4 regions of the Bacillus capparidis genome follow, and region 2 is predicted to be linked to each of the others. Evidence: riboswitches for the same ligand, from Rfam matches in the RefSeq annotation. Region 2 holds a riboswitch; each other region holds the start of a gene.
What was found. Region 2 has a riboswitch for S-adenosylmethionine ahead of JOC74_RS07970 (methionine ABC transporter ATP-binding protein). Riboswitches for the same ligand answer to the same signal wherever they lie in the genome.

Region 1: linked by a shared signal. The riboswitch ahead of metK (methionine adenosyltransferase) and the one ahead of JOC74_RS07970 (methionine ABC transporter ATP-binding protein) in region 2 are both predicted to bind S-adenosylmethionine.
Region 3: linked by a shared signal. The riboswitch ahead of JOC74_RS21815 (ATP-grasp domain-containing protein) and the one ahead of JOC74_RS07970 (methionine ABC transporter ATP-binding protein) in region 2 are both predicted to bind S-adenosylmethionine.
Region 4: linked by a shared signal. The riboswitch ahead of JOC74_RS12280 (methionine ABC transporter ATP-binding protein) and the one ahead of JOC74_RS07970 (methionine ABC transporter ATP-binding protein) in region 2 are both predicted to bind S-adenosylmethionine.

What each region holds. Positions count from the first base shown of each region.
Region 1 is NZ_JAFDST010000005.1:282,935-291,145, reverse strand. Features, by position in the region: gene pckA (phosphoenolpyruvate carboxykinase (ATP)) at 1-1,155, opposite strand, end outside; SAM riboswitch class I at 1,325-1,445, shown strand; gene metK (methionine adenosyltransferase) at 1,637-2,836, shown strand; gene asnB (asparagine synthase (glutamine-hydrolyzing)) at 3,136-5,034, shown strand; gene JOC74_RS18970 (glycosyltransferase family 4 protein) at 5,066-6,208, opposite strand; gene JOC74_RS18965 (gamma carbonic anhydrase) at 6,382-6,909, opposite strand; gene JOC74_RS18960 (alpha/beta hydrolase) at 6,949-7,755, shown strand; gene tbcS (tetraprenyl-beta-curcumene synthase) at 7,761-8,211, shown strand, end outside.
Region 2 is NZ_JAFDST010000002.1:175,877-184,087, forward strand. Features, by position in the region: gene sufS (cysteine desulfurase SufS) at 1-166, opposite strand, end outside; gene sufD (Fe-S cluster assembly protein SufD) at 166-1,479, opposite strand; gene sufC (Fe-S cluster assembly ATPase SufC) at 1,497-2,282, opposite strand; gene JOC74_RS07955 (carboxymuconolactone decarboxylase family protein) at 2,596-2,964, opposite strand; gene metQ (methionine ABC transporter substrate-binding lipoprotein MetQ) at 3,130-3,951, opposite strand; gene JOC74_RS07965 (methionine ABC transporter permease MetP) at 3,965-4,633, opposite strand; gene JOC74_RS07970 (methionine ABC transporter ATP-binding protein) at 4,626-5,651, opposite strand; SAM riboswitch class I at 5,760-5,865, opposite strand; gene JOC74_RS07975 (hypothetical protein) at 5,994-6,335, opposite strand; gene JOC74_RS07980 (thioredoxin family protein) at 6,456-6,764, opposite strand; gene JOC74_RS07985 (toprim domain-containing protein) at 6,785-7,117, opposite strand; gene gcvH (glycine cleavage system protein GcvH) at 7,383-7,766, opposite strand; gene JOC74_RS07995 (arsenate reductase family protein) at 7,826-8,182, opposite strand.
Region 3 is NZ_JAFDST010000008.1:52,517-60,727, forward strand. Features, by position in the region: gene JOC74_RS21790 (Cof-type HAD-IIB family hydrolase) at 1-746, shown strand, start outside; gene JOC74_RS21795 (M15 family metallopeptidase) at 903-1,775, shown strand; gene JOC74_RS21800 (aldo/keto reductase) at 1,822-2,652, opposite strand; gene JOC74_RS21805 (NAD(P)/FAD-dependent oxidoreductase) at 2,690-3,805, opposite strand; gene JOC74_RS21810 (DUF421 domain-containing protein) at 3,943-4,617, shown strand; SAM riboswitch class I at 4,917-5,022, shown strand; gene JOC74_RS21815 (ATP-grasp domain-containing protein) at 5,129-6,094, shown strand; gene murI (glutamate racemase) at 6,308-7,081, shown strand; gene JOC74_RS21825 (SDR family oxidoreductase) at 7,223-8,092, shown strand.
Region 4 is NZ_JAFDST010000002.1:1,029,182-1,037,392, forward strand. Features, by position in the region: gene JOC74_RS24455 (S-ribosylhomocysteine lyase) at 1,159-1,275, opposite strand; gene JOC74_RS12270 (MetQ/NlpA family ABC transporter substrate-binding protein) at 1,307-2,146, opposite strand; gene JOC74_RS12275 (methionine ABC transporter permease) at 2,159-2,839, opposite strand; gene JOC74_RS12280 (methionine ABC transporter ATP-binding protein) at 2,832-3,884, opposite strand; SAM riboswitch class I at 3,954-4,060, opposite strand; gene JOC74_RS12285 (iron-containing alcohol dehydrogenase family protein) at 4,222-5,319, opposite strand; gene JOC74_RS12290 (SDR family NAD(P)-dependent oxidoreductase) at 5,368-6,138, opposite strand; gene JOC74_RS12295 (aminotransferase class I/II-fold pyridoxal phosphate-dependent enzyme) at 6,171-7,346, opposite strand; gene JOC74_RS12300 (GAF domain-containing protein) at 7,383-7,604, opposite strand; partial or broken gene JOC74_RS23520 (ATP-dependent DNA ligase) at 8,198-8,211, opposite strand, start outside.

The sequences.
Region 1 (8,211 bases), on a different contig from region 2:
AGATGTAACCCCTCTTTCCGTTCCCGCAAGCTTACTCGTATATCCGCTTAAAAAGTGGTACATTGCCTGTTCCTTTGTTAATTTGCTAATCGGAGGAAGAACGCCGAACGCGTCTGCGGTTAAAAATACAATTGCCTCCGGGTGCCCGGCAATGCTTGGCTTTAAACTATTGTTAATTGCATCGATAGGATAGGCAGCACGAGTGTTTTCTGTGTAAAATGTATCATTGTAGTCCGCGGCATGTGAGATTTCATCGATCATCACATTTTCAAGCACTGAGCCGAAGCGGATGGCATTAAAGATTTGTGGTTCATTCTCTTCGGACAGATTAACACATTTCGCATAGCAGCCGCCTTCAATGTTAAAGACATCTGTATTTGACCATCCGTGCTCGTCATCACCAACCAGCTTTCGGTTTGGATCAGCAGAAAGAGTCGTTTTTCCTGTCCCTGACAGTCCGAAGAAAAGCGCAACATTTCCTTCGGGTCCTACATTTGCCGAACAATGCATCGGTAAAATGCCGCGTTCTGGCAAAAGATAATTCATGACGGAGAAAACGGATTTTTTCATTTCTCCTGCATATTCTGTTCCCCCGATCAAGATGACTCTCCTTTTAAAAGATATGATGATAAACGTCTCTGAATGAGTCCCATCGATTGCCGGATCCGCCTTGAAATTAGGTGCAGAGATAATTGTAAATGAGGTTTCGACGGTCTTGTAGTCAGATGTACCCGGCCGGATAAATAATTGTCTCGCAAATAAATTATGCCACGCTAATTCATTAATAACTGTAATCGGTATGCGATATTTTTCATTAGCTCCTGCAAATCCTTCAAACACAAATAATTCCTCGCGCTGTTTTAAATAATCGGTCACTTTTGTGTAAAGCTTATCAAATGCCGTTTCTGAGAACGGCTGATTTACTGCTCCCCAATCAATGTTTTCCGTTGAGGAAGCTTCTTCAACGATAAATTTGTCTTTAGGCGACCTGCCGGTATATGCGCCAGTCGTCGCTCTAATCGCTCCAGTGGAAGTTAAGATCCCTTCATTTCGAAAAAGAATTTTTTCAACAAGCTTGGGAACGGATAAATTGAATTTCGTGTTTTCGCCGGTTAACAATGATTGCAGCTCACTTTTCATTTCCAATGGAGTCATATTTACCTTCCTTTACACATTATTTTATAGCAAATTTAAAAATAGTATAACACATTAATTTTAATAATCTATACTAATTATGTAGTTCTTTTGAACCTTTTCAACAGAAGAGGTTTGCCATATTGACACAACAAGAAGGATTGCGCTATGATTAGTCATTGAACGGATTCTCTTATCCCGAGCTGGCGGAGGGACAGGCCCAATGAAGCCCAGCAACCGGTTTTCTTATTCAATGAAAACCAAGGTGCTAACCTGTCGCAAGGTTCTATTCATACCTTGATCGATAAGAGTGAAAGGCTTGCAAATGTAGAACCTTTCCTCTAGTAAGGATAAGGTTTTTTGAGCTGTAAAAAACAACTCCAGGTTCATTTGGCAGGCAGAGCTTACCGTAAAATAGACCGAGAGGGAACGAGTTCCGTATCATATAGCAGATTAATACCTTGTATAGGTGTTAATCGTATTTTCAGGAGGAAATTGAATAATGACCAAACAACGTCGTCTTTTCACATCAGAATCGGTTACAGAGGGACATCCGGATAAAATATGTGACCAAATTTCTGATAGTATTTTAGATGAGATTTTGAAAAAGGATCCAAATGCAAGAGTTGCTTGTGAAACTTCTGTCACAACGGGTCTCGTTCTTGTAAGCGGTGAAATCACAACAACAACATACGTAGATATCCCAAAAACGGTCCGTGAAACGATAAAAGAGATTGGCTATACTCGCGCGAAGTATGGCTTCGATGCTGAGACGTGTGCTGTACTTACTTCAATAGATGAGCAGTCTGCCGATATTGCGCAGGGTGTAGACAAAGCATTGGAAGCCCGTGAAGGAACGATGTCAGATGCTGAGATCGAAGCAATCGGAGCAGGAGACCAAGGGCTGATGTTTGGATTTGCCTGCAATGAAACAAAAGAGCTCATGCCTCTGCCGATTTCACTTGCACATAAACTTTCAAGACGTTTAACGGAAGTGAGAAAGGAAGACATCCTTCCGTATCTTCGACCTGATGGAAAAACACAGGTGACAGTTGAATATGATGAAAACGACAAGCCGATCCGGATTGACACCATTGTCATCTCAACTCAGCACCATCCGGAAATATCACTGGAGCAGATCCAGCGCAATATTAAGGAGTACGTGATTACGCCAGTAGTGCCGAAAGAGCTAATTGATGAACAGACAAAATATTTCATTAACCCTACCGGCAGATTTGTGATAGGCGGACCGCAGGGAGATGCGGGTCTTACCGGAAGGAAAATTATCGTTGACACTTATGGCGGCTATGCGCGACACGGCGGTGGAGCGTTTTCCGGTAAAGATGCGACTAAAGTGGATCGTTCTGCAGCTTATGCAGCCCGCTACGTTGCAAAAAATATCGTAGCTGCTGGACTTGCGGAGTCTTGTGAAGTACAGCTTGCATACGCCATTGGTGTTGCCCGTCCGGTATCCATTTCAATCAATACATTCGGAACTGGAAAAGCTTCTGAGGAAAAATTGACAGAGGTCGTTTCAAAGCACTTTGATTTAAGGCCGGCAGGAATCATTAAAATGCTCGACTTGAGACGTCCAATCTATAAACAAACTGCAGCTTACGGACATTTTGGCCGCCATGACCTTGATCTGCCTTGGGAACGAACAGATAAAGCCGAAATTTTGAAGGCTGAAGCACTTTCATAAAGTGAAACTTCAATCAGTGGGGGGCTTTTCTTCCCCCACTGATTGTTAGTTGAACGAACCCTAGTTTTTACGGGCAGTTATCCCTCACCTAGGATTACTCGTTTACATTCAAAACCTTAAGGTGGGGGTCTTACTGCCCGTTAATACGGGATAAATAGTATTAAGAAGAAACGAAAAAAGCCGCTGGTTAGCGGCTTTTCATTTGATTTTGAACGATGAATGTTTTTGACGAATAAATTCTATTCCTGTAAAGTATAAGATATCTGGTTATTAAACTAATAATTAATGGAGGAAAAGCCATGTGTGGGTTTGTAGGAGTTCTAAACCATCGGCCATTATCACAGGTAGATAATCAAAAAGAGATTATTGCCCAAATGAATCGGTCGATTGTTCATCGCGGACCAGATGATGAAGGATATTATCACGATGCTCATGTAGGATTCGGTTTTAGAAGACTGAGCATTATCGACGTTGAAAACGGCAAACAGCCTTTATCATATGAAGACGAAAACTATTGGATCATTTTTAATGGTGAAATATATAACTATATTGAATTAAAAGAAGAATTAACACAAGAAGGGTATACATTTGAGACAGACTCTGACACGGAGGTTCTTCTCGCTACATACTGCAGATACAAAGAAGATGCTGCTTCCCGTTTAAGGGGAATGTTTTCTTTTTTAATATGGGATAAACAAGAAAAACTGTTATATGGTGCAAGAGATCCGTTTGGAATCAAACCTTTATACTATAAGAAAACCGATGGACAGGTCTATTTTGCTTCCGAAAGAAAAAGCTTATCCTCTGTGTCCAACGATTTTTCATTAGATAAAAAAGCTCTACAGCAATACATGTCTTTTCAATTTGTGCCAGAGCCCGATACATTGGACGAAAAAGTAAAAAAAGTAGGTCCCGGCCAGCAGTTTACTTTGCGCCCGGGAGGCGAGCTCCAATTTAATACGTATTGGAAGGTAAGCTTCCAGCCATCTGCAACGGAAGAAGGCAAGCTGATCAAAGAAGTAAGAGATATCATTTACGATTCTGTAAATGTCCATATGAGAAGCGATGTGCCGGTGGGGTCATTCCTGTCAGGCGGTATTGATTCTTCATTTATCGTATCTGTTGCGAAGGAATTCCACCCTGAACTGAAAACATTTTCTGTCGGATTTGAACAGGAAGGCTTCAGTGAAGTGGATGTTGCCAAGGAAACAGCTGAAAAACTTGGGGTAGAGAACTACCACGCGATTATTTCTGCAGAAGAATATATGAATGAGCTGCCGAAAATCATCTGGAATTTGGATGATCCGCTTGCTGATCCTGCTGCTATTCCATTGTATTTTGTTGCGAAAGAGGCGAAAAAGCAAGTAACGGTTGTTCTGTCCGGAGAAGGCGCTGACGAGCTATTCGGCGGTTATAACATTTATCGCGAGCCCCTTTCCTTAAAACCTTTTGAGCGTATTCCATCTATCTTGAAAAAAATGCTGCTTAGGCTGGCATCCGTTATGCCGGAAGGAATGAAAGGGAAAAGCTTTATAGTTAGAGGCTGTACTCCGCTTGAAAACCGTTATATCGGAAATGCGAAAATATTCGAAGAAGAAGCGAAGCAACAGGTTATTAAGCAGTACGATCCAAGCGTGAGCTATCGTGATGTCACCCATCCTTTCTTTGCGGAAAGCAAGGATTACAGTGACGTGAATAAAATGCAGTACGTTGATATTCATACCTGGCTGAGGGGAGACATTTTATTAAAAGCTGATAAAATGACGATGGCCCACTCCTTAGAGCTGCGGGTTCCGTTCTTGGACAAAAATGTGTTTGAGATAGCATCTAAAATACCGGATCATTTAAAAACAAAGGACGGCACAACCAAGTATATTCTTAGAAAAGCTGCCGAGGGAATTGTTCCAGACCACGTGTTAAATCGAAAAAAATTAGGTTTCCCTGTCCCTATCCGCCATTGGCTGAAAAATGAAATGCATGATTGGGCGATCACAATCATTAAAGAGAGTGAAACGGATGCCTATATCGATAAAAGCTATGTGCTAAGGCTTTTAGAAGATCATTGCGCCAATAAAGCGGATTACAGCAGAAAAATATGGACCGTGCTTATCTTCATGATTTGGCACAAAATATTTGTAGAAAAAGAAATGCTTCCTGAAGCAATGAATCATCAGCCTAAAGAAGTCATTTTTGGTTAAAGAAAAACTCACCAGACATGGTGAGTTTTTCTTATGCGTATCTTTTCGTCTCTTTAGGAAAGGCAATTTCTTCACATTCCAGCAATAAATCATTAAAAATCGTGTCCCAGCTTTGGGATTGGGCATATTCTCTGGCGTTTTTCTCAAATATTTTCCGTAATTTTGTATTCTCAAGCAAAAACGCAATGTGTTCGGCGAGTTCTTCCGGATTGTTAGGCTGAGCTAAAAACCCGGTATGCCCATGAGAGATCACATTTTTTACACCGCCTGAATTTGCGCCGATGACAGGCGTGCCAGATGCTAAAGCTTCAAGTGCTGCATTTCCGAATGTTTCAGTAGGGGACGGAAAAACAAACAGGTCCGAGCTCGCATAAATCTCAGATAGCTCTTTACCTTTTTTATAGCCGGCAATCGTCATATTTGGGGGTGCTTGGCTTTCGAGGTGGTGCTTCATCGGACCGTCACCAACAATCAGCCAATGAATGTTTTTTTCAGCTAGCAGCGGGTGTTCTGCAGCTTTTAATAGGGATTTCAAGTCCTTTTCGGGCGCCAGCCGTCCAACATAAGATAATAGGTAGGTATCGTCATTTATTGAATAGTTTTTTTTCACATCAGGGGTAGAATGCGAGGGACTGAAATTCAAACAATCCACTCCTCGTTTCCAAAGAGAGAGATTTTGGAATTTTTTACTTTTTAATTCGTTCAACGTCTCTTCAGAAGGAGCGAAGATTTTCTGGAAGGACTTGTGGAACCAATGCATATATTTCCAGAAAAAACGTGAGAGCAATTGTAAATCATAGTAGGATAAATACTGGTCAAAATTTGTGTGATAGGATCCGACAAGCGGGATATTCCATTTTTTTGCGTAATGAAGCCCGCAAAGCCCCATATTAAATGGAGTCGCAATATGAATCAGATCAGGTTTGAACTGATGAATCTCGGCTTTAATTTGATGAAACTTAGGCAGTGCTAAACGGCATTCCGGATAGAGAAAGAAGGGCAGGCTGGAGAACCTGTGGATATGGTTTGAGAATTTCGTTTCAACTGTACTTTCGGGTGCAAATACGATATAGCTGTGGCCGTTTTTCTCCAAATATTCCGTATACCTTTTCAACGTTTTGGCAACGCCATTGACGTCAGGAACAAATGTATCCGTAAATATCGCAATTTTCATCGCTGACCCCTCCATTTGATGAAATATATCTTTACTTCTATGGTATTAGGAAATTGTGATGGAAATAATAACTTTATGTGAATTTTCGTAAGAGGAATGTAAAAGCTGACGATGTTCTTCTATACAAAGAGGTGGTAAAGCTTTTGCTTAACGTGAGAAAAATGGTAAGGTAATTATGGCGAAGATGGGAATCTCGCCGCCGATTTATATTCCTGTCCTTTTGCAACATATTCTCTGCGAATTCTCTCCATGTCTTTTATATCTTTTTCATTTAAAGGGCGTATGACTTTTGCAGGTCTGCCAAATGCAAGATGCCTTGCGGGGATCCTTTTTCCTGGTGGGACGAGGCTGCCGGCTCCTATGAAGGCTTCTTCTCCGATTTCGGCACCGTCTAAAATAAGAGAGCCCATTCCGATGAGTGATTTTTTCCGCAAAATCGAACTGTGTAATGTCACTTGATGTCCTACTGTTACGTCATCTTCAATGATCAGCGGGCGATTTGGGCTTTGATGAAGACAGCATAGATCCTGAATGTTAACCCGCTTGCCTATTCTCGTTGGAGCAACGTCTCCTCTGATAACGGTTGAAAACCAGATGCTTGAATATTCTTCGATTTTTACATCACCTGTTATAATGGTATGATCAGCGGTGAAAACAGTTTCGTGAATGTCGGGTGTGATCTGCTTAAATGAATATATCATCTAGACAACTTCCTTTCTAAATAAATTTGAGGTGAGATCATGTGGAAATGGTTTGCTGAACAGCCTGTTGCAACAATTGTGATTATTCATGGTGCTTGTGAGTATCACGGCAGATATAAATGGTTAATTGAAATGTGGAGAACCTCGGGCTACAATGTCATCATGGGCGATTTGCCTGGACAAGGAACATCGACACGGGCGAGAGGTCATATCAATTCTTTCAGGGAATACATCGATGAGGTTACCCTGTGGGTGGAAGAAGCGAAAAAAATGGAATTGCCGTTGTTTCTTCTTGGACACAGCATGGGCGGACTCATCGCGATCACATGGTATAAGGAGAATCACAGCTCTCCTGTTAAGGGTATCATTTTATCCTCGCCTTGTCTTGGCGTGCAAGTTAAAGTAAACAAGTTTCTCGATATTGCTTCAAAAGGGTTGAATAAAGTTCTCCCTACCTTTCGTGTTGATTCTGGGCTTACGATCGAAATGGCCACAAGAAATCAAGAGGTTATCCAGGCAGACGAAAATGATTCCCTTTATATTACAAAGGTTTCGGTCAGATGGTATCGCGAGCTTTTGAAAGCAATCGAAGAAACAGCCAAACCCACGGAAGCTTATTTGAATATTCCTTTGCTTCTTATGCAGGCAGGAGACGATAAAGTGGTTGATAAATCAATGGTTATCAATTGGTTTAACCAGTTAAAATCCCACAACAAATCATACCGGGAGTGGGAGGGTTTGTATCATGAAATATTTAACGAACCTGAACGGGAAGACGTGTTTCAGGCAGCGCGCAATTTTACAGATCAATTAATAGACACAGAAAAACAGCAAATAGAGAGGTGAAGCAAATGTCTTCCATTCCTGAACATCCTCTTTCCCTTATGGCTAAGGTATACAGGGGGATATTTCCCAGTGTCCATCAAAATTTGGATGATTGGCGCAAACGGGCAGTACGAATATCAAATCCGGAACTAAAATCACAGGCGCTGGCAAGTTTAAAGGATAAAGCCTTTCACTGTGAGGGCGGGGGGATCTTCGCATTACTTTCTGGGAATGGCCGCGAGTTATGCATAGAGTTTATTACCGCTTATCAAACGATTAGCGATTATTTGGATAATTTATGTGACCGTAGCACATCTCTTGACCCGAACGATTTTGAGATGCTGCATCAATCGATGAAGGATGCGCTTACCGTTGGTGCTCCTTTAAAAAATTATTATAAGTATAGGGACGATCAGGACGATAATGGATATTTACATACACTTGTTTCAACCTGTCAAAAGGTGCTCAGTAAGATAG
Region 2 (8,211 bases):
CACCTCTGTGCACGTTTGAATTGTAAGAACGATAATAATGGTCGATGGCTTCTATTACAGCCCGGGGTTTCTGAGATGTAGCCGAACTGTCTAGATACACTAGGTCATTCCCATTAACTTGCTGATGAAGGATTGGAAACTGCTCCCGGATTTCCGCCGTATTCATTATCTCACTTTCCTTTCAATTACAGAGACAAGCTGTGTTTTGACCTGTTCAATTGGAAGTGCCTTTACGACAGGTGCCAAAAAGCCGTGAATGACTAAACGTTCTGCTTCTGTTTTTGGAATCCCCCGGCTCATCAAATAGTAGAGCTGAATCGGGTCTACGCGACCAACAGATGCAGCATGTCCCGCTGTTACGTCATCTTCATCAATCAAAAGAATCGGGTTGGCATCGCCTCTGGCTTTTTCACTGAGCATTAACACACGAGATTCTTGCTCTGCATTGGATTTTGAAGCTCCGTGTTCAATCTTTCCGATTCCGTTAAAAATGGATGATGCCGCATCCTTCATAACGCCATGCTTTAAAATATATCCTTCAGAATGCTTGCCATAATGGACAATGCTTGTCGTGAAATTTTCTTTTTGGTTCCCTCTTCCGACGACGACTGTTTTCAAATCACCGATTGTTCCGTCGCCTAAAAGATTAGTCCGATTGTCCGAAATGGTGTCTCCGTCATTCATTAAACCAAGTGCCCATTCGATTTTGCTGTCCCGTCCTTTGGCAACACCACGTCGATTGACATACGTAGTAACACCTTCAGACAAATAGTCAACTGCTCCGTAGGATACCTTGGCATTGGCACCTGTAATGACCTCGGAGATGATGTTGAACACTGCCGATTTTGGATTGACAGTGCTGATATAGTTTTCGACATAAGTGACCGCACTATTGTCTTCAGCAACGATAAGAACGTGATTAAACAATGTTGTGTCAAGACTTTCATGTGTGAAAACTGCTTGAACAGGCTCTTTTATCTCTACATTTTTTGGTACATAAAGAAAGACTCCGCCGTTCATTAATGCAGCGTGAAGAGCTGTTAATTTATGTTCATCGGCTTTGACGCCGTCTTTCATATAATATTTTTCTACCAAGTCGCTGTTCTCACGAGCTGCAGATTGAATATCCTTGAAGATTACACCTTGTTCTTCATACTCTTTTGGAAGAGATACGTAAGACGTGGTATTGTCTCTTTGGATAAATAGGATGCTGTTTTTATTATCCACATCGACCAAGGAACGGATATCATCCGGCAGGTCTTGCAGAGATTCCAGTGCAGCTCCTTCTGATTCATGCTTGTCAAAGCTTGTGAAATTCCAGCTTTTAATATTGGTTTTATCCGGCTTTGGCATTGGCAGATGTTCCGCATCAGCAAGTGCACGTAAACGGAAATCCGTAAGCCAAGCAGGCTCTTGGTGTTTTTCAGAATATCCTTTAATATATGCCTGATCGACTGATTGCTTGGTTTCTGATGTCATGATAATCCCCCTAACGCTTACGCTTCTTGACCGATTGTTTCGTCTTCGATGCCAAGCTCTTCTTTAATCCACTCGTAACCTTCTGCTTCAAGGCGTTGTGCCAATTCCGCACCGCCTGATTTAACAACACGGCCTTGCATCATGATATGCACATGGTCAGGAGTGATGTAGTTAAGCAGTCGTTGATAGTGAGTGATAATTAAGCAACCGAAATCTTCACCACGCATTTTGTTAATGCCTTTTGAAACGACTTTAAGGGCATCAATATCCAATCCGGAGTCGATTTCATCTAAGATTGCAATTTTTGGCTCAATCATCATTAGTTGTAGAATTTCATTGCGTTTTTTCTCCCCGCCGGAAAAACCTTCATTTAGATAGCGCTGAGCCATGTCAGGATCCATATCTAGAAACTCCATGTTTTCATCCATTTTGCGGATGAACTTCATAAGAGAAATTTCGTCGCCTTCTTCGCGGCGTGCATTAATTGAAGAACGGAGAAAATCAGCATTTGTCACGCCGCTGATTTCACTAGGATATTGCATGGCAAGAAATAAACCGGCTTTGGCACGTTCATCTACTTCCATCTCTAGTACATCTTGTCCGTCCAATGTGATGCTTCCTTGTGTTACTTCGTATTTTGGGTGTCCCATAATAGCGGCAGACAAGGTTGACTTACCAGTACCGTTCGGACCCATTACCGCATGAAATTCTCCACCTTTTATTTCAAGGTTTACACCTTTTAAGATCTCTTTCCCGTCAATTTCGACATGAAGATCTTTAATTACTAAAGTTGATGCAGCCATTCTTTTTACCTCCAGTATTCTTAACGAAAAATTTAGTTATTCTCAATTTATTCTCATTCTAATTTTATAACAAATTAAAACTGAAAACAACTCTTAATAGTGGTTAAAACGTTACCCTTCAAATAATAAAGTGTACCAAAATAATTGAAAAACATAAAGCATTCCCGAAACCAAAGGGTGGTTACCAACAAAAAACACTTATATATTGATAAAGGATGGAGTGAAGTCCCCATCCCTTTAGCTTGTTTTTATTTACGAGTACAGTGTATCAACAATGGCCGTTAATGAAAAGCAATGTGCAAATTACGCTGAATTAATGCAGTGAATCTTTAAGATCGTTGATGCTTTCTTGAACCAGCGTTACCGCTTGGCTTACAGCTGCTCCTCCGCCAAATGCGGCAGCTACACTTACCGCTTCAAGAATTTCGTCCTCGGCTGCCCCTTCGTCCATACACCCTTTCACATGATAAACAATACAATATTCATCCTGTGAAAAAACGCTGATTCCAAGTGCTATTAGTTGTTTTTCTTTTTTTGATAGAACGCCCTCTTTAAAGCACTCTTCAGTGAACTCATTGTATTTTTCTGCAATCAAGGGCATTTTCTTTGAAAAAAGGCCTAATCCTGCTTTGAAATCATGCAGTGCTGCTTCTGTATGATTTTCCGTATCATGATGATTCATAAGAATTCCCTCCCAATTTTCACTTTTTCACCGTTTAGTATGTACGATTTAAAAAAAGCTATGAAAAATTGATAGCGAAGGCGTTAAAACAGGATGGCTGAGAAAATCAGCATTCGTTAAACCGCAAAAAGCCCGGTTTTCATCAAAACCGGGCTTTCCGTCAATTTATTCTGATACTGGAAGTACAGATCCGTTGTATTTCTCATCGATAAAGCTCTTAATTTCGTCGGAATGCAAAGCTTCAAGCAAAGCTTTAATTTTTTCAGACGATTCATCCCCTTTTCGTACGGCGATGATGTTCGCATAAGGGTTGTTTTCTGGTGATTCAAGTTCAATTGCATCTTTTTTAGGATTTAATTTATTTTGAATCGCGTAGTTCACATTAATGAATACAGCATCGGCTTCATTGTTTTCGTAAGCCTTCGCGGTTAATTCAGGTGCAATTTTTTCGAATTTCAGGTTTTTTTTATTCTCAACTATATCTTTCTCTGTTGCATTTACTGCTTCCACCTTGGAATCCAGTTTAATTAATCCAGATTTTTGAAGAAACGCAAGCATACGTCCTTGCTCAGCCACGTTGTTTGTCAAAATAACTTTTGCTCCGTCCGGAAGCTCGTTTAAAGATTTAACCTTTTTAGAATAGATACCAAATGGTTCAAGATGGATTGCACCGGCATTTACAAGGTCGTAATCATTATCCTTTTTTTCTTGCTCCAAGTACGGAATGTGTTGGAAAAAGTTTGCATCTACTTCTTTTTCAGCTAATGCTTTATTATACATTTTATAGTCGCTAAACGTTTCAACCTTCAATGTATAGCCCTTTTCTTTCAATAGGGGCTCCGCTTCTTCTAAAAGTTCTGCATGAGGTGTTTTCGTTGCTGCAACAACGATTTCTTTACTGTTTGAGTCACCTGCATTATTTGAACCGCAAGCAGTTAAAATGCCAGCAAAAACAAAAATTAATGCACTTAAAATTAGTTTCTTCATTACAAATCCTCCGTTATCGTTTATCAATTTTATTAGTTATCAAATCACCGAACAATTGAATAATAAAGACGATGATTAAAATAAATACAGTCGCGGCTAAGGTTACATCTGTATTGCCAGACTGATAACCTTCTACATATGCAAGATCTCCCAATCCCCCTGCACCGATTGCACCCGCAATAGCAGTTGAGCCAATTAAGGCGATAGCCGTTACAGTGATACCGGAAATAAGTGCAGGCATGGATTCCGGAAGATACACTTTAAAAATTATCGTGGATGTTCTTGCTCCCATCGATTTTGCGGCCTCTACGACACCTTTGTCGACTTCACGCAAGGCGATTTCCACTAAACGTGCATAAAATGGCGCCGATCCGATAACGAGCGCTGGCAGTGCAGCGATTGGGCCTAAAATCGTGCCAACTAAAAACTTGGTAAAGCCGAGCAATAAAATAATTAAAATAATAAATGGAATCGACCTGAAAATATTAACCACTGCCGCGATCAGACTGTTGATCGCTTTGTTTTCCCATAGGTTCCCCTTATCTGTCAAAAAAAGCAGCATTCCCAAGGCAACTCCAATAATAAAGGCAATAAATAACGAGATGATAGTCATATAAATCGTTTCATACGTTGCATTCCAGAGAACCTCCATATCAACGTTTGGAAACCATTTTTCAAACATTTGAAATCACCTCTGCTTCTACCTGTCTTGTCTTGATGTACTCAATGACTTGATTCACTTCAGCCGCATCTCCATCAATATGGATAAATAGTGTTCCGTATGAGCCTTCCTGAGTTTGCGTTATCTTTCCTTGGAGAATGTTTACTTCAACTTGGAAATTACGAATCATGTGAGCGATCAGCGGTTGTTCAGCTGATTCTCCGATAAAAGAAAGACGAACAGTTTTCCCTGATTTCTTTGCTCTGAGAATATGCTGAATCGCTTCCTTTGTTTCCTCGGGCTCAGTAAGCTGTCCAACAAATCGTTTCGTCGTTTGTTCTTTCGGAGTTACGAATACTTTGAGCACGTCTCCTTCTTCTACTACCCGGCCATTATCCATAACAGCCACTCTGTGACAAATTTTTCTGATGACATGCATCTCGTGGGTAATCAACACGATGGTCAAACCGAGCCTTTTGTTTATGTCAGACAGAAGGTCCAGGATTGACTCTGTTGTTTCCGGATCCAAAGCTGAAGTCGCTTCATCACAAAGAAGCACCTTGGGATCGTTAGCCAAAGCCCTGGCGATGCCGACTCTTTGTTTTTGCCCTCCGCTGAGCTGGGATGGGTATGCATTTTCTTTGCCTTCTAAGCCGACAAGGCGAATCAATTCGTTTACTTTGGCGTTCCTTTTTTTTGCACCTACTCCCGCAATTTCAAGAGGAAAAGAAATATTTTCTTTAACGGTTCGGGACCACAGCAGATTAAAGTGCTGAAAAATCATGCCGATTTCCTGTCTCGCCTTACGCAGTGAATTTCCTTTGATTTTGTTTATAGGATTGCCCGCGACTTCAACAGTCCCCTCAGTCGGCAGTTCCAATCCATTTAAAAGGCGAATCAACGTACTTTTGCCGGCACCGCTGTAGCCGATAATCCCAAATATTTCTCCTTGTTCTATCGATAAATCAACGTTCTGTACGGCATGGACTTTATTATGCCCCGTCTGATAGGTCTTAGAGATGTTTATTAGTTTAATCAGTACAATCACCTGTTTCCTTTCAAATCCAATTCCTTCAGCCTAATACTATATAAAAAAACCTTTCCGCGAAAAACGAGCAGAAAGGTATTATATGTTGTAATCACCTTTCTCTCATCTTCCAAAGCGTATGCTTCGGGTGAATTGGCACCATTTCAACAAAGTTGACGGTTGCCGGGTTTCATAGGGCACTTCCCTCCACCTCTCTCAATAAGAGAAAACGATATGCGGTTATATAAGACATAGGTCTGATAATACATGAAGAATATCACGCGTAAGATTCTTTGTCAATAAATATTACAAAATTCTTATTGTAATAACATTTTTATAGAAAAACAGAAGTTATTACGCTGTTGTAAAAAAACCATCGGTCAGCCAAAGTATTGCTTCAAGCCTTAAAAGCGCTCGAAAGGAGCCCTTCACTTTTACTGTTCCGCTTTGCACAAGCTGCTGCAGCGGGATATCTCCTTGCAGCAAACAAATTATTTCATGTTGCTCTCCAAAAAAAACCAGATGTGATTTTTCCCCTTCCGACGGGGATCTTTGAGCCATTAATCCTTCTTCGTTAATCGAAATCGAAATGATTTCCCGTTCTCCTGCAAATGCGATTAACAAGGGTGACTTTGATAAAAGAGGTTTTAAAAAAAGACGGCTTTTTGTTGTTTCTGCCCATTCCAATTCATTCAAAATATAGACCCCCCAAAAAAATTGCCTTCATATACCATTTCTCTTTCTTTGAAAGGAGTCCTCTTAGAATTGCTCGACATAAACGGGGATTATTTCCTAAGAAATATGTCAAAAGCCGCTTTATAGAGCGGCTTTTTGTTTAATCGTATCGTATAAATGGGAAACAGATTGAAAAGTATATTCCATGTTTACAATGTCGTTTCCAGACAGGAGAATATAGCAAGGAACACTTTCCACCTTCCATTGTTTAGCTAAACGGGGTGAAAAATTAAGATTGATCTTATAAAAGGGGATAGATGGGAGCATTTCCTCCACAACCTCTAACATTTTGCCTCCAACCTTGCATGTTCCGCAAAGCGGAGTATAGAGATACACAAGATATGTTGGATCATTAATATTCATCACTTCTTTTTCCTGAAGCTCTTTCATGGAAGCGAGACACCTCTATATTATAGATATTTTACCTTTACATCTATATTAGCATTCTGAAGAATTACGGCTAAATGATGACTAGGTGCAGTTGCAACCTCTCGATACGTTTTATCCACGTATAAATGAATCGCCGCAGGAAACTCTCTTTTCAGCTGCTTTCTAAGCTTATCACCTGATTCATCTGAATCTACTAAAATATAGACATCTTTTTCATAAAGTTCTTCGACTAGCTCATCAAGCCGGGTTATGCTGATTGTTCCATTGGTACAAACAATGTCTACCGGATCCATTACAACTTCTTTCACTTTCATTTTGTCAGTTTTTCCTTCAACTATAATGACTTTTTCCATGAGGACATCACCCATCACTATATAATTACATACAAAAAGTAAAATTTCATTCTCAGTTAAAAGTAGTTGGATCCCTTTGAAAGATTACTGCCTGGCCTGGGTTGGGTTGGTTCACCTGAACAACGGCTGGCTCCTCAGGCTTCCTGCTGCAACGCCTTTATTGTCACATCTGTCAGCACCCCAGAACCACACGCAGGAAGATTCGATATGCAAAAATGGACACCCATCTTACCTAAGGGTGTCCACTCCGATTTTTTCTTATCCCTTAGTCTTCCTTTATCATTTCATCGTATTGTTCAGAAGTCATAAGGTTGTCAATTTCGGAGATGTCTTGTGGTTCAACTACGATCATCCACGCTTTTTCGTACGGAGACTCATTTACAAATTCAGGATTATCTTCTAAATCTTCATTTACTTCTAGAACTTTCCCATTAATGGGTGCGTATAGCTCGGAAACGGTTTTAACAGACTCTACGCTTCCAAAAGGCTCGTCCGCTTTGATTTCATCTCCAACTGACGGCAGCTCGACAAACACGATGTCTCCCAGCTCTGATTGGGCAAAATCAGTAATTCCAATTCTTACATTGCCATCTTCAGTTTTTACCCACTCATGTTCTTCAGAATAACGCAATTCATTCGGTGTACTCATTTTCAAACCTCCAGTAATTTTCTAGACTTAAAAAACATCACATTACAATTAATATTACATTATAGCCAGTACTTTTGAAACTCTTCTTCTTTAAATCCAACTGTTGTTTTTTTTCCGTCTGTTGTTAACGGACGTTTAATAAGCATGCCATCTGATGAGAGAAGCTCGAGCATTTCATCCTCTGTCATTTCTTTAACTTTATCCTTCAGTTGGAGCTGCCGGTACTTTTGGCCGCTTGTATTAAAAAACTTTTTCAAGTCCAGTCCGCTCGTTTGATAAAGCTTTTTTAGTTCCTCTTTATCCGGCGGAGTTTCTGCAATATGTATATCGTTAAGCTCTATTTCATGGCTTTCCAGCCACTTTTTTGCCTTTCTGCACGTTCCGCATTTCGGGTACCAATAAAAAGTCAATGACATTCACTCACCTCCAGTATCTACGGAGGTAT
Region 3 (8,211 bases), on a different contig from region 2:
ATCTAAAGCTGATTGCATTGGATATGGATGGGACTCTTTTAAATCATGAAAATGACATTTCGGAAGGAAACAAGCAAGCAATTTCCGAGGCAATAAAACAGGGGATTCATGTGGTCATTAGTACTGGGCGTACAATTATGACTTGCAAAAAGCTAGTTGAGCCGCTTAAACTTTCATCTTATGTGATTACAACGAACGGAAGTGAAATCTGGGATTCGGATTTTGTTCTCGTTGAGCGCCAGCTGCTAGGCTGTGATCATATCGAGCAAATGCTCAATTTAAGAAATACCCATAATACGAGTTTTTGGGCCGCGAGTGTAGATAAGGTATGGAGAGATGAGATCCCCGAAGACGTTACGAAACACGAATGGCTCAAGTTCGGTTTTGATATTGAAGATGACGAAATTCGCGAAAAAGTATTAGAAGAGCTTAGAAAAAATACTGGATTGGAAATATCAAATTCCAGCCCGACAAATATTGAAGTAAATGCAGTCGGGATTAATAAAGCCGCTGCGTTAGTAAAGGTTACTGAACGCCTTGGGCTTACAATGGATAACGTAATTGCTATGGGAGACAGCTTAAATGATATTGCCATGATATCAGAAGCAGGAATCGGTGTAGCTATGGGAAATGCACAAGACATCGTGAAGGAAACAGCCGATTGGGTCACAGATACTAACGTGGAAGATGGAGTAGCTAAAGCCATCAGACATTGGGTGTTGAATCCAAAGCGATCATCTGTTTAATTTAAAAAGGGCCAAGCGCTCTTTTTTTATTTGAATAAATGACCATAACTTTCATTTCATACGGGGAAAAGCTGAAATTTCTCATCATTTTACCAATCCCATCTTGAGTGATAGAATAATATTGGGAATAAAGAACAAAAATCAGGAGTGACTAAAATGAAGGTATGGCTGACCATTTTTTCTCTGGGAGCATTGTTTATTCTCGGGGCTTGCGGCAATTCAGCTGATGAGAATACAAAGGACGGAGAAAAACAGGAGGCAGCAGAGCCAAAAGCAAAGGATTCGTCCTCTGCTGACCAATCGTCGCAAGGGGAAGAGAACAAGGATCAAAATAAAACAGAGCATAAGGATCACAATAAAGAAGGCGGCAATCAAGATCCAGAAACAAATACAGAAACAAATAAACCAGAAACAGGCGAGAGACAGGAATCAGAAGTTGCGACGATTCAAAATCCGGAGAATGTTGAAGCGATGGTCAATCAAAAAAATGTGCTTCCTTCAGATTATGAACCGAAAGATCTCGTTAAGCCCAATGTGAAATTTTCATTTGCTGAGGATATTGAAAAGAGATATATGAGGAAGGAAGCTGCCGGCGCTTTAGAGCAGCTGTTTAAAGCCGCTAAAGAAAATGGACATGATCTTTTCGCTGTTTCAGGCTATCGTTCGTATAAGCGACAAGAAGAAATTTTAAACAATGCGATTCAAAAAGACGGCGAGAAAAAAGCGAAGGATTCCGTCGCCATACCTGGCCAAAGTGACCATCAAACCGGGCTGGCCATGGATATTTCAAGTCCCGCTGAAGGATATGGCCTAGATCAAAGCTTTGGTGATACACCGGAAGGAAAGTGGGTTGCTGAACATGCATCTCAATATGGGTTTATCATCCGCTATCCTAAAGGAAAAGAAGATGTCACCGGTATTATCTACGAACCATGGCACCTGCGCTACGTAGGGGAAAAAGTTGCTGAAGAAGTAGCTGCAAGCGGTCAGACATTAGAAGAATTCTATGGAGACAAACGTAAATTCTAACACAAACCCCCGGGAAGGATCCCGGGGGATTGACTGTGATAAGACATTATATTTCAGTTAAATGCATCTCATCAGGATCACGGTATTGTCGTTCGTTTTTATCTAACTCATCAATATGTGCTAAATCCTCATCATCGAGAGAAAAATCAAACACGTTAAAGTTCTCTTCGATTCTCGATGGAGTGACCGATTTTGGAATGACAATTACATCGTTTTGAATATGCCAGCGAATAATAATTTGTGCAGGAGATTTCTTGTGCTTTTCGCAGAGAGATTGAATGACTGGGTGGTTGAGCAACTCTCCTCCTCTCATAATCGGGCTCCACGCTTCAATGAAGATATCATGTTCCCTGCAAAATGATTTCAATTCATTTTGGCTGAAGAATGGATGGCATTCCACTTGATTGACAGCGGGTTTTATGCTGCATTCCTTTAATACGCGTTCCAAATGGGGGATTTTAAAATTGGAGATTCCGATCGCACGGATCCGCCCATCCTCATAAAGCTTTTCTAAGGCACGGTACGTTTCTATGTACTTGTCGCTCTTCGGCATCGGCCAATGAATGAGATACAGGTCAATATAATCAAGCTGCAGCTTATTTAAACTTGTTTCAAAAGCTTGTAATGTTTGCTCATATCCTTGATCACTATTCCACACCTTGGTAGTGATAAAAAGTTCCTCACGCGGGAGACCAGACTCCTTAATCGCTTGACCGACACCTGCTTCATTTTTATAGACTGCGGCTGTATCAATCGACCGGTACCCGACTTCAAGTGCTTTTTTTACTGCACGAATCACTTCTGTTCCTTCTTCTGCTTTATAAACCCCTAAACCAAGCTGGGGCATTTTTACGCCATTATTTAAAAGTACGTCCATTGGTACCACTCCTTCTTTTGTTTCGAATCATTTCTGCTTACCCGATGGCGCCGGCCAAATCGTAAGGAGAAAGGTCAATATCAGTCGGTTCGTTCAATGCAAGCTTTGCAAGCTGTGATCCTATGTACGGTCCCATCGTAAGTCCAGAAGCACCTAAGCCGTTTGCAGCCAAAACATTTGGGAAGTTTGGCAAATTGCCGATGACAGGCAAAAATCCTGGTGTGAATGGGCGAAAGCCGACTCTGGTTTCAACAAGCGTGCTATCGTCCAGACCTGGTGCCACTGCTAGTGCCTTATCAAAAATCTCCCGCAGCCCGCCGGCTGTTACTCTGTGATCGAAGCCGACATCATTCTCATGGGTAGCTCCGGCAATAATTCTGCCATTTTCGAAGGAAAGCAGGTATTGGTCATTTGGAGGCATAACGACAGGCCAATTTTCTGTTTTTGCATTCGGGGATTCAAGGTGGACGATCTGTGCTTTTTGCGAAGAAACCAAAAAATTGACTCCAAGCGGCCTTAGAAGTTTCTCTGCCCAAGCGCCGGCAGTAACGATGATTTTATCTGCTTTTATTATCTCATTGTCAACCCGGACGCCAGCCTTATTGTCATGTCCAATATACAGTGATGCCTCACCATTGATAAAATGGACTCCCCGCTTTTTTGAAGCCAAGTTTAGAGCATTTCTCAGACGACGTCCATCGACTCTGGCAGCCCCACTCACATAAACTGCTCCGTAACCGTCAGCTAACGGAGGAAACTTAGCTTTTGCTTCATCGGAAGAAAGCAGAGTGATGCCGCCAATTTCAGGCGCATCCTCTCGTCGTTTTTCAGCACGTTTTATCATTTCGGATAATTTCTTTTCATCCGTATGAATGCTTAGCGCACCAACTTTTGCATAGCCTGTATCTGTTTCTCCGTCAGCTTCTAATTCAGCAATTAAGCTGGGGTAATACTTTGCGCCTCCTTTCGCCAATTGATACCATGCTTTGTTGCGCCGCTGTGACAGCCAGGGGCATACGATACCTGCAGCTGCGTCAGTAGCTTGGCCTTTATCCTTGCGGTCGATCACAGTAACTTCTGCACCGGATTTGGCTAATTTATAAGCGGTAACAGAGCCAAGCACTCCCGCTCCTATAACAATACATTTGTTCACCGAAAACATCCTTTTCATTTTTCCATTTACATTACCATCATACATATCTTAAGCCATCCAGTTCAAATAAATTAAATCCGTTTAAACTGTTACTTACTTGTTAACAATGATGAAAGACATATTTTAGGGGGTGTATTATGGATTATCTACATATAACCACTGAACTTATTATTGGATTTTTTGCTTTATTTCTTGTGACGAAGATATTAGGAAAAACCCAGTTTGCACAAATCACACCGTTTGATTTTATATCAGCACTAATACTTGGAGAAATGGTTGGAAATGCGATTTTTGATGAAAATGTGAGTGTCTGGGAAATATTATTTGCAGTAGCCGTATGGGGAATTTTAATTTATATAATAGAACTTTTATCGCAAAAGTTTAAAGGGCTAAGGGGGCTGTTGGAAGGACAGCCAGCGATAGTTATCGGTAAGGGGAAAATTGATTACCAGGCTTTAAAAATAAATAAATTGGATATCAACCAGCTTCAGACGTTAGTCCGTGAAAAAGGATATTTTTCAATAACGGAAGTTGAGTACGCGCTCTTAGAAACGGACGGTTCAGTTAGTGTATTGCCGAAGCATCCCAATTCTCCGCTGACAAAACAGGATTTTGATATCAAATATAAACCAGTTTCTTTGCCGATCACATTAATCCTTGATGGTGAGTTAGTCAAAAACAATTTAACGGAGGCTGGATTTGATGAGGATTGGCTGAAAAAACAATTGGAAGCTGAAAATATTCATGATTACAAAGAGGTTCTTTACTCAGAGTGGCATGAAATCAGAGGGCTTCATATTCAGCGCAGTTAGAGGCATTATCTCGCATTAACGGGCAGTAAGACCCCCATCTCAAGGTTATGAGTGAAAACGTACAATCCTAGGCGGGGATAACTGCCCATAAAAGCTAGGATTGGCTTCAACTCACAATCAGTGGGGATGAATGTAAGAAGGCTAATTACTCAGGCGTCTTGTGCGGGCACCTTCACTAGAACCACTGATTGAAGTTTTACTTTATTATTCGATAAGGGATAAAAATTAATTCTGTGTTGATTTCATGAAAGTATCATGGTATCTTAATGTTACTAACCCTATCAGTTAAATATGAATTCTTCTTATCTTGAGAAGCGGAGGGACTGGCCCTGTGAAGCTTCGGCAGCGGACTTACATGATAAGTACTGTGCTAATTCCTGCAAGCAATAGCTTGAGTGATAAGAATAGGTAATTGAATATTTAGATATTCACAGCCTCTTCTTATGCAGTTTAAAGAAGAGGCTGTTTGTTTTTTTAATGAGGGGAAAAGAAAAATCATGGAGGGATCAGTATGGGCAAAATTTACGTGATTCATGAAAATGATGAATGGACGTTACATTTAACAAAGCGTTTGGACGAACTGAAGCTTCCATATGAAGTGTGGAATTTAAATGAAGGCTCAATTGACTTGACAGAAGAGCCCCCTGAAGGCGTTTTTTACAGCCGAATGAGCGCGTCTTCCCATACGAGAGGCAACCGATTTGCGCCTGAATTCACTGCAACAGTACTCGATTGGCTTGAAGCGCATGATAGGAAGGTTATAAACGGGAGCATGGCTTTAAAACTTGAATTAAGCAAAGCGGCTCAATACGCCGCATTAAGTCGAGATGGAATCCGTACCCCTGAGACAATAGCCGCTGCCGGGAAAGAAGAGATTATTAAAGCGGCGAAATATTTAAACAAGACATCTTTTATTACAAAGCATAATCGTGCGGGGAAAGGATTGGGCGTCCAGCTTTTTCATTCGATTGAGGCTTTAGAAGACTATGTTTATAGTTCAGGTTTTGAAGAGCCGATTGATGGAATTACTCTCGTTCAGGAGTATATTGAATCCCCTGATCAGTCAATTATAAGGTGCGAATTTATCGGCGGGAAATTCTTATATGCTGTAAAGGTTGATACGTCTGGAGGATTTGAGCTTTGCCCGGCCGATGCTTGCCAGATTGGCGATCAAATCTGCCCGGCAGATGGAGAAGCGGTTTCGAAACCGAGTTTTCAAATCCTTGCTAATTTTCATGAAACGATTATTGAAAAATATGAAAACTTCCTGCAGCAGCAGCAAATCCTTGTAGCAGGTATCGAATTTATTAAAGACAAGGATGGGAATCTATATACCTATGATATTAATACAAACACGAACTACAATGCCGATGCTGAAAAAGCGGCAAATGTTTACGGAATGCTGGAGCTGGCAAACTATTTAAAAAGAGAATTGGAAATACCATATTTTTATCACCCTTATGCATTATCAAAATAAACCGCCAATTTCCGGCGGTTTATTTTCTATCCTAAGAAGCAGTTTACTCTACGAGACCTTAACTCTCATTCTCTATTTAAGTCCAACAACTTTCCGAACTTTTTAACGAAGGATTTCCAATTTATAACGTACGATGTTCGCCTTGCTTGATATCATGTATAATAATTTATATCAATTTCAAAAAACAATTTTTAAATACAAGGTGAATACAATATGAAAATAGCTTTTTTTGATTCGGGAATTGGCGGAATTACAGTGCTTCACGAGGCAATGAAGCAGCTTCCTAGGGAGGATTTTGTTTTTTTTGCCGATACCCTTCATGTTCCATATGGGACTAAATCAAAGGCAGACGTAAAAGAATATGTGAAACAATCTGTAGAAACGATCCGAGAGGAAGAGGTAAAAGCTCTTGTTATCGCGTGTAATACAGCAACGAGTATCGCAGTTTCTGAATTAAGAAACACATATGATTTTCCGATTATCGGCATGGAGCCGGCGGTTAAACCTGCTTTGGAAATAAGCCGATCTGCCGGAAAAAGAGTACTCGTTTTTGCTACTCCGCTAACACTGAAGCAATCAAAATATACACAGCTGGTATCTCGAATCGATGATCAGCGTCTTGTAGATTCCCTGCCGCTGCCGGAGTTAGTTGAGTTATGTGAGCGATTAAACTTTGAGAGCCAAGAAGTGATTGATTATTTTACAGAAAAACTTTCATCGTTTGATCTAAACAACTATGGCACAGTTGTTCTGGGATGCACCCATTATCCGTTTTATAAACACGTTTTACGAAGTATTTTGCCAAACCACATTCAAATCGTTGATGGAAGCGTTGGAACTGTTCATCGATTAGCGGTTATATTAAGTGAAGCCGGACAATTGCATGCAGACGGAAATGCAGACACAAAATTTCTTTGTTCAAGTCAAAATCCAGATTACATAAGGAAAATGGAAAAGGCGCTTACATTCATTCAAAACCATGAATGATAAGCCTTATTTGATGCACAGCCGGGCACTTTTAGAGAAGCGTCCGGCTGTTTGTCGTTTTTCAAAACACTTCACATGTTTAATAAGAATTTTCCTGAGGAATAGTGTATTACGTAATCACATAAATAGGAGGAATTCAAAATGAATAATTTAACACGTTTTCCAAGCGGACAGCCTGCACAAGAACAAAACAGGCAACCTGGAATTGAAAGTGATATGAATCCAACACCTGTTTATGAAGACGAGAATCATATAGGAACAGGAAAATTAAAAGACAAGGTCGCTTTAATCACAGGGGGCGACAGCGGAATCGGACGTGCGGTATCCATCGCTTATGCAAAAGAAGGCGCAGATATTGCGATTGTCTATTTAGATGAACATGATGACGCAGAAGAGACAAAAGCGAGAATCGAAAAAGAAGGCGTAAGATGCTTGCTTATTCCAGGGGACGTTGGCAGTGAGGAATTCTGCAACGAAGCTGTGGAAAAAACAGTGAGTGAACTTGGAAAGCTGGACATTCTTGTCAACAATGTTGCAGAGCAGCATCCGAAAGACAGCATTAAAGAGATTTCCAGTGAGCAGCTGGAGAGAACGTTCCGAACAAACTTCTTTTCCTTTGTTTACTTTATAAAAAAAGCTTTAGATTATATGAAGCCTGGAAGCGCGATTATCAATACAACATCAATTAATCCTTATCGTGGAAATCCGTCCCTGATTGATTACACCAGCACAAAAGGAGCAATCAACGGTTTAACAAGATCACTTTCCCAACAGATTGTAAAGGACGGAATCCGCGTAAATGCGGTAGCACCGGGACCGATTTGGACACCATTGATCCCAGCTACATTCCCGGAAGAAACAGTAGAATCATTCGGGAAAAATACGCCAATGGGCAGAGCGGGTCAGCCCGTAGAACACATCGGAGCCTATCTATTATTGGCATCAAATGAAGGCTCTTATATGACTGGGCAAACGATTCATGTCAACGGCGGCGACTTTATTTCCACGTAAGGATTAGCGAGAGAGGATGGGATGGATTTCCCGTCCTTTTTTTCTTTTTAAAAAGGAAAGATTGCGCATATCGGCCTAAGATCGCTTATAACCAGCCTAACATCGCCCTTCCTCACGCA
Region 4 (8,211 bases), 850 kb from region 2:
GTAAAGATTGATTATAATCCCCCTTGGGGAACCATCCTCCCTTCGAAAGTCAAAAGGAGCTCCTAATACTCGGAAACGTTTCATCATGATTGCTTGGTGTGATTACGGCCAATTGTTTAACAACACAATGCCCAGTGTAACGATAATCATTTTAAACTTTTTCATGCTCATTCCTCCTAATCAATAAAATGTCGTACATCAAAATTGAGTTATTTTCTTGTACTTTAATACCACCATCCAAACGATAAACATTCTCTCCCCAACTTAATCAACAAATATTCTGTCTTTGAAGCTCAATAATTGATTTAATTCAAAAAAATCCCCCTTCTCAATTGTTATAATGTTGTAAAAATTGAGCCCAAGTTCGCCAATTGAAGCATATCCATGTGTTTTTGCCCTTAATTTCATTCTAATATGTGCACCTTTGCTCTTACATACATCGGTGAAAGAGTTTGCTCCCATTTACTTTAGCAATGAAAGGGTTTACTTTGATGATGAAAGGCATTGTGTTGATTCACAAGATTAGCCCTTCCAACTGGAAGGGCTAATTTTATGCTTTCTATCTCCATGTATCATAAGAAGTAACATTGAAATGGTTAAACATAGATATGGCAAGTACAGAAAGGACCATCAATGATTAATCTTTGATTTATGTACAATTAATTTTTGTAAAATATCAGCCAGTCGAAACTTGGAGCTTTGGCTTTAATATGGGAGGGTCTATTCTTGTGGTTCATGTAGCTAAAACCTTAGACAAACCCATATTTTACGGCACAAGAAAAGAATCCATTTTGAAAAAAGATTGATCAAAATGGATTCTTTTCTTGTGAATTAGTATACATTTTTTATAAAAAAGTTTGATCAAAAGTTTTCAAAAATATTGCTACGAGAATATTTTCTTTAAAATTACCATTTAAAAACGGTTAAACTTTTTAATAAACGGTACGACATTATTGAAAACGTCGCAACTTTTTATAAATATCGTGACTTTATTTTAAATCCACACATCGCCGATATTGCAAGCATTGTCAACATGTATCATAAGAAGAAATATGGAGAGTAACATTTCTCGCGAGATATAAGCGAAATTTAGTATTTTAGTCATTCACTAATTATTCGTTATTTCATACGCGCTATAAAGAGGCTAGGGACTTTTCATTAGGCTGTACAAAACGCAGATCGTAAATTGAATGATGTCGCCTTTTGGGTAATTAACCGAACATAAGGGGCCTTGACTTTCGTATGATCAAGGGTAAAACTTTCAACTTTTGCCATAATTCAGATCTCCTCACATGCGCTTTTTTCATTACTTAAATGCAGGGACATATACACCGTTATATGTCTTTTTAATGGTGTTTGCGACCGATTGTGTCTGATAAGCTTTGACCACTTTCTTATACGTGCTGTTGTTCTTGTCTGCAGTACTTGAAACAATGACATTGATCCACGGTTTGTTATTCGGGTCATTGAGATCCGGTTGAATATGATAAATCGAATCTTTTATCGGATCCATTTTATTATCGATGATAAAGTTGCTATTTGTGATCCCTGCAGCAAAGTCTGGAAGCAGACTAGGGATCTTAGCAGGGTCAACTTCGACAATATTCAAGTGCAGTTTATTTTCTGTAATATCTTTCACAGCTGGTGAGTACCCTTTGCTTGGATCAAGTTTGATCAAGCCCGCACTTTCCAAAACTTTGAGTGCTCTTCCAGCATTCGTGACGTTGTTCGGGATAGCAATTTTATCCCCTTCTTTAACCTGTTTGATACTCTTAAGATGATGCGAATAGACGTTTAAAGGAACAATATAGGATTGGCCGATGACGGTAAATTTATACCCTTTTTGCTTTTCTTCCTGATTCAAGAATGCATTGTGCTGGAAAGCCGTTAAATCCAGCTCTTTATTATCTAGAGATTGATTGGCAATGATTCCATCTGTAAATTTCACAAGGCTTACTTTGATGTTATCTTTTGCTAAATTTTTATTGACCTGTTTCCAGATCGGATCATCACTGTTGCCGACAACCCCAACTTTTACTTCCTTTACTTTGTCCGAGCTGCCGTTTGAAGACGAACCGCAGGCAGCAAGAACCAGTATAAAACTAAATATGAGAACTAAACTGCTGATTTTTGTGATTTTATTCATGATGAATTCCTCCTAATGCGTGGTTTTTTTGGTAATCAATGTGCCTATTATTTGAACGATACTGACAAAAATTAAGAGAACAATAATCGATAGATAGGTAGCATCTAATTGATTTTGCTGATAGCCGTAACGAATCGCGAAATCGCCGATCCCTCCGCCTCCGACAACGCCGACAATCGCCGTGAGTCCGATCAGACTGATGACAGTTATCGTTGTTACTCGCGCGATGGAAGAGATACCTTCTTTTAAATAGACGGAAACAATAATTTGAAAAGGCGATAACCCCATGGCAATCCCTGATTCAACCAGTCCTTCATCCACTTCACTTAAAGCGGACTCGATCTGTCTGGAGAAAAAGGGCGTAATGCCAACAATAAGCGGGAATATGGTGCCCTGTACACCGACAGCTGTCCCGGAAATCAATCGGGTAATCGGGATTAATGCTGCAATGAGAATAATGAATGGAATCGAACGGAACAGGTTGATCAACTTATCAAAAATATTAAAAATAAAGGTATTCTCTAAAATCCCATCTTTTTTTGTGGATACCAGAATGATCCCTATCACTAGGCTAAGCAGAAAAGAGATAAGTCCTGACTCAAATACCATTTTCAGCGTTTGAATAATTGAAAGATAAAATTCATCCATCACTTGAGAAACATTAGGAAGCAAGAATTGTATCAAGTTACCCATGGTTTTTTAGCACCTCAATCGCAAAATGCCTTTTTTTCAGATACTGCAGCGCATGATCAATATCCGGCTTCTGACCGCTTAAAATAACAATTAATCCCCCAAGTGGATTATCGCTTAAGATTTGAATATCCCCAAAGACAATATTTGCATCAACGTTATACGCCCTTGATATATAAGAAATGAGCGGCTCGGAAACACTGTTTGAGGTATAGCTCATTTTAAGCAGCAATTGTCCCGGCTGCAGCTGCACCACAGGAGATTTTGTTTTAATTAAGTTTTCCACACTGCCTAACGTTGACGTCGTTTCAATGAATGACTGCGTCAGCTCCTGCTGCGGATTTGAAAAAACTGAGTAAACATCACCTTCCTCAAGGATCTCCCCTTTATCGAGCACCGCGACCTTTTGGCATATTTCTCTGACAACGGACATTTCGTGGGTAATCACCACAATCGTTAATCCCAATTCCTTATTTAATTTCTTCAATAAATAAAGGATCGACTTCGTTGTCTTGGGATCCAAGGCACTTGTTGCCTCATCACACAAAAGGATCTTCGGCCGGTTAACCAGTGCCCTAGCGATCGCCACGCGCTGCTTCTGACCGCCGGACAACTGAGAAGGATAGGCATTTCTTTTGTCCGGCAGCGCAACCAGCTGCAGCAATTCCGTAATTCGCTCATTAATCTCTTTCTTAGTTAAGCCGCTATGTTTCAAAGGAAGAGCAATATTATCAAAAACCGTTCGGGAAGGCATGAGATTGAATTGCTGAAAAATCATACCAATCTTTCTTCGGACTGCCCTTAGTTCTTTTGCTTTTAAACCAACGATATTGCGGCCTTCACAGAAAACATTGCCTTCCGTTGGTTTTTCAATCCCATTAAAACATCTGACCAGCGTCGATTTTCCAGCACCGCTATAGCCAATGATGCCAAATATATCCCCCTTTTCAATTGAGAGATTAACGCCTTTTAATACGGGATGTTCTTTCTTACCATCCGTGAAAACTTTAACCACATGCTCCATACGAATAATCTCTGACGCTGACATTAGTACAGGCCCCCTTTCAATTATTTTCTATCAAAAAGTCTCAAAGATAAGAAGTCTTGTTTGTGGTTCTCCCCATCTTTTGAACACAACCATGTGTTCCTGGAATGAGCAACATAGTGATTCTGCTGGTTTCCCGAGTTTCATTGGGCCAGTCCCTCCGCCGCTCTGGATAAGTAAAAGGATTCATTTTATCTTTTATAAAAGGTTAAGGCTCCCACCTCTAAGCGAAGTGGGACTTTCCAATCAAGTGAGGTCCCCATCTGATTCCCCGATGTTTTAGCTTGCTGAAACGAGTTCACTATTGATGTTTCTTATGAATGTAAAAAAATATCCATATTTATATATAGATGGATTTTTCCAGACGTTGAATTGCTTCAAAGACGGAGGTCTCAGTCACTTCAAAAGGAAGCAAATGAATCGTTTTGTCCGGACTCACAGAATAAGCGGCTAGCTTGCGAATATCTTCTTCAGGACGCGCATCAAGGTGTAAATCCCGCAGATTCATAGGCAGCTTTAGGCACTGGTAAAACGGCTGAAGACGACGGACTTCCTCCCACTTTTCTTCAAGTGCTAATTGAACCATGATCCCATAGGCCACCTTGACGCCATGCAGGATATGTTTTGTCTCAGGGAAAACGGTCAGTGCATCATGGATCGAATGCGCTGCAGTTGCCCGTCCGTATTCGTCGCCGAACCCGCCGACAAGGCCGCCAGCAATTATATTCGTTTCCATCACGAGCTGCCAGGGCTCGGATAAAACGCCTCGTTTCATATCCTCCACAGCCTGTATTGCATACTTCAACGGAATGTCCCGACAAAGTTTAGCGGACTCTCTTGCATACAGAATGGAAAGATGATTCTGATGAACATGGGTGAGCAAACTGTCGGACTCATACCACTTCGCCAGTGTATCAGCAATACCGGCAATAAAATAATCAATGGGAGAATCCAATATTACCCGAGGCTCTATGAGCACAAGACTGGACTGTTTTGGATAAATCTCATGTCCAATGGATACACCATTATCTTTGTAAATAACGCTGAGTGCCGACCATGCCGCACAATTGCTCGCCATTGTCGGCAGTATCACCAGCGGACGCCCGCCAGATTTAAAAGCCGCGGCTTTCGCAGTATCGATCACTTTTCCACCACCAAGCCCGATAACAAGATCAATATCTGATTCCCGGATTTTCTGAATGACACGGTCAATCTCCTGATACGAACATTCGCCTCCGAAGGTCATCTCGTGTACATCGAAACCCGCTCCATTTAGATCGGGCAGATAAGGAGCCGTTTTGTGCCAAGATTTTACACCATGAAGAATAAGAACCCGAGCGGCCGACAGCACCTTGAGAAATTCCGGCAGATAATTATAGGCGCCTTCTTCAGAGATATACTGCTGAGGCCCGACTCTGGATACCAAATGAAAAGACATCGTGCTGAACTCCTTTACCGATAGAATAAATTGCCGTCAACTCTGCTGTTAATTCATCGTCATACCGCCTGTCACATTAATCGCCTGACCTGTCATATAGGAAGACAGGGGGCTAGCCAAAAAGAGAGCGACATTAGCTACATCGGACGGGAGAGCTGTCCTGCCAAGCGGAACTTGCGAACAGTCTTCCTCATATATCTGTTCCGGCGTCATGTTTCTTAATTTGGCACCGTCAATCCGCTCTCGATGCTTCATACTCGTCTCCACAATGCCAGGACAGATCGCATTGACCAAAATTTGTTTAGGAGCCAATTCGATGGCCATGACTTTCGTAAATCCCAGTACTGCATGTTTCGATGAACAATAATTTCCCATACAGCGGTAACCGTTTTTTCCGGCTTGCGAGGCTATGTTGATGATCCTGCCTTCAATACCCCGTTCGATCATCTGACGGGCAACCGCCTGTGTGACTAGGAAAGTTCCTTTGGAGTTGACATCCATGACTCTGTCCCAGTCTTCTTCTTTAATATCTACGGCATAATCCATCGTCGATATCCCCGCGCTATTAACAAGAATATGAATCGAGCCTAGCAAATCAGTCGCCGTTTTCACCGCCTGAGCCACATCCGATTGATTGGTGACATCCAGTCTAAGATGAACCAAACGTTCTGATTTCTGATCCACTTTCTGGTCAAAAGCGATATCGGCCACGGCTACTCCTGCGCCGGCTCCAAGAAACAGATCGGCGATTCCCTTGCCAATGCCGGAACTCCCCCCTATAATTAGTACATTTTTATCTTTTAATTCAATCGTAATCATTTTTCACTCTCAATCTCCCAACTTAGAAAACATTATTTAAATAAGTGAAGCGCCTCAATCCGGTCAACAGCCTCTGCCAATATATCTTCACTGTTCACCAAGCTGATTCTTACAAACTGATTGCCATTTTCTCCAAACCCAATCCCCGGAGCCACGACGATATGCGCATGATCGAATAACAAGTCAGAAAAAGACTGGCTATCATAACCTTCAGGCACCCTCAGCCAGGCAAAAAATGTCCCCGGCGGCGATGCAACATTCCAGCCGATACGCCGCAGGCCGTCGATCAATACATTACGCCTACGCTGATAGGTGCTTACAATATCAGCTGCACATTTCTGGGACGACTTCAGCGCACAAGCTGCCGCATCCTGAACCGCACCAAATACTGTGCTGTAGGCATGCATTTGAAAATGGTTCAATGCCTGAATAATCGATGCATTGCCCACAGCAAATCCAAACCGCCATCCTGCCATATCATAAGTTTTAGACATCGTATAAACTTCAACACCTACGGTCTTCGCATGCTCCGTTTGCAGGAGACTCAATGGTTTGTTGTGATCAAATCCAAGTGAAGCATAGGCAAAATCATTAATCACCGGAATATGATACTTTCTGGCAAAATCAATCGTCTCTTCGCAAAACGCCTTTGTCGCAAGCGTACCGGTCGGATTATTAGGATAATTCAGCAGCAGCACTCGTGCTTTTTTTAAAATATCCTTTGGAATCCGGCTATAATCCGGAAGAAACTGATTCGACTCCTCTAAAGGCATAGCGTAAGTCTGTGCCTGTGATAGAATGGCCGAGGAATAATAGATGGGATAGCACGGATCAGTAATGAGCATATAGTCTCCGGGATTAAGCAGTACCTGCGGAATTCCGGTAATACCAATGTGAGCACCATGAAAAATGGCGACCTCTTTTAACGGATCCAATGTCACCCCATACTCTTTTTTATAGAAATCGGTGATCGCTAACCGAACATTTTCTTTCCCGAGAAAAGGAGGATAAGCCTGATTTTCCGGCTTATCGACCGCTCTTTTTAAGGATTCAACAATATGCCCCGGAGTTGGGAGATCCGGATTCCCTTTGGAAAGATTGATAAAGGGCTTCCCTGAATGCTCTGATTCAGCTAATCTATTGTCCAGCTGATCGAAAAAATTAACTGGAAGCTTTCTAACACGTTCAGAAGACTGAAAATAAACCAATGCCTCTCCTCCTACTTTACTTCCACACAAGATAATCTAATTCTTATGTCCAAAAACCAGCTGCACAAGTTGTTCAAGGTACATTGCATCAATCGCATCAAAATGGTCAAAAAGAGGGCTGTCTAAATCTAAAACACCAAAGAATCTATCGCTGTCCGGCCAAAACACAGGCACGACAAACTCTGAATTTGAGCACGGGTCACAGGCAATATGTCTGGGAAACTGATGAACATCAGCAACAATCTCCGTATTTTTCATAAATGCAATCTTCACACAAACACCTTTATTAAGAGAAATGTGCATGCAAGCTACCCTTCCTTAAAACGGGCCCAATATTAATGCATCATTTTTCCAGCGATAAAATGTCGTGACATTTAAATTAAAGATCTTTTCAAAGATCAGAGACAACCATATTGCTCATATTAGCCACCAAGTCAAATTCATTGTTAAACAAAGCCCGAATTTGTTCCGTTAATTCAATATGTATATCCTTTTTTTCCACTCCAAGCATCCTGTCTTGTTTACTTATTCTGCAATCTATGAAAAAAACAGATCGAACTTTTTTCTGCCACTATACCCAATACATCCAAAATCTCATTTCGTATATTGCCAAATACAATATGGCAAAATGGGAGTTTCATAGATAATCGTGATTAAAATTTCTGTATCATCGTTAGCCTATCAATTTGCTCCAAATGAGTTGAACCAACAATATTGGTTAGTATTATTTTCACACGAAAAAAAGCTTTGTCTTTTCGTACATCTCCTCTCTAAATTTATTTAATTTTATACACATAATTCCTATATGTCAACTAGGATTAATAACTCAACTTTCGGAGTTAAAAAATGTAGTTATGCCTATATT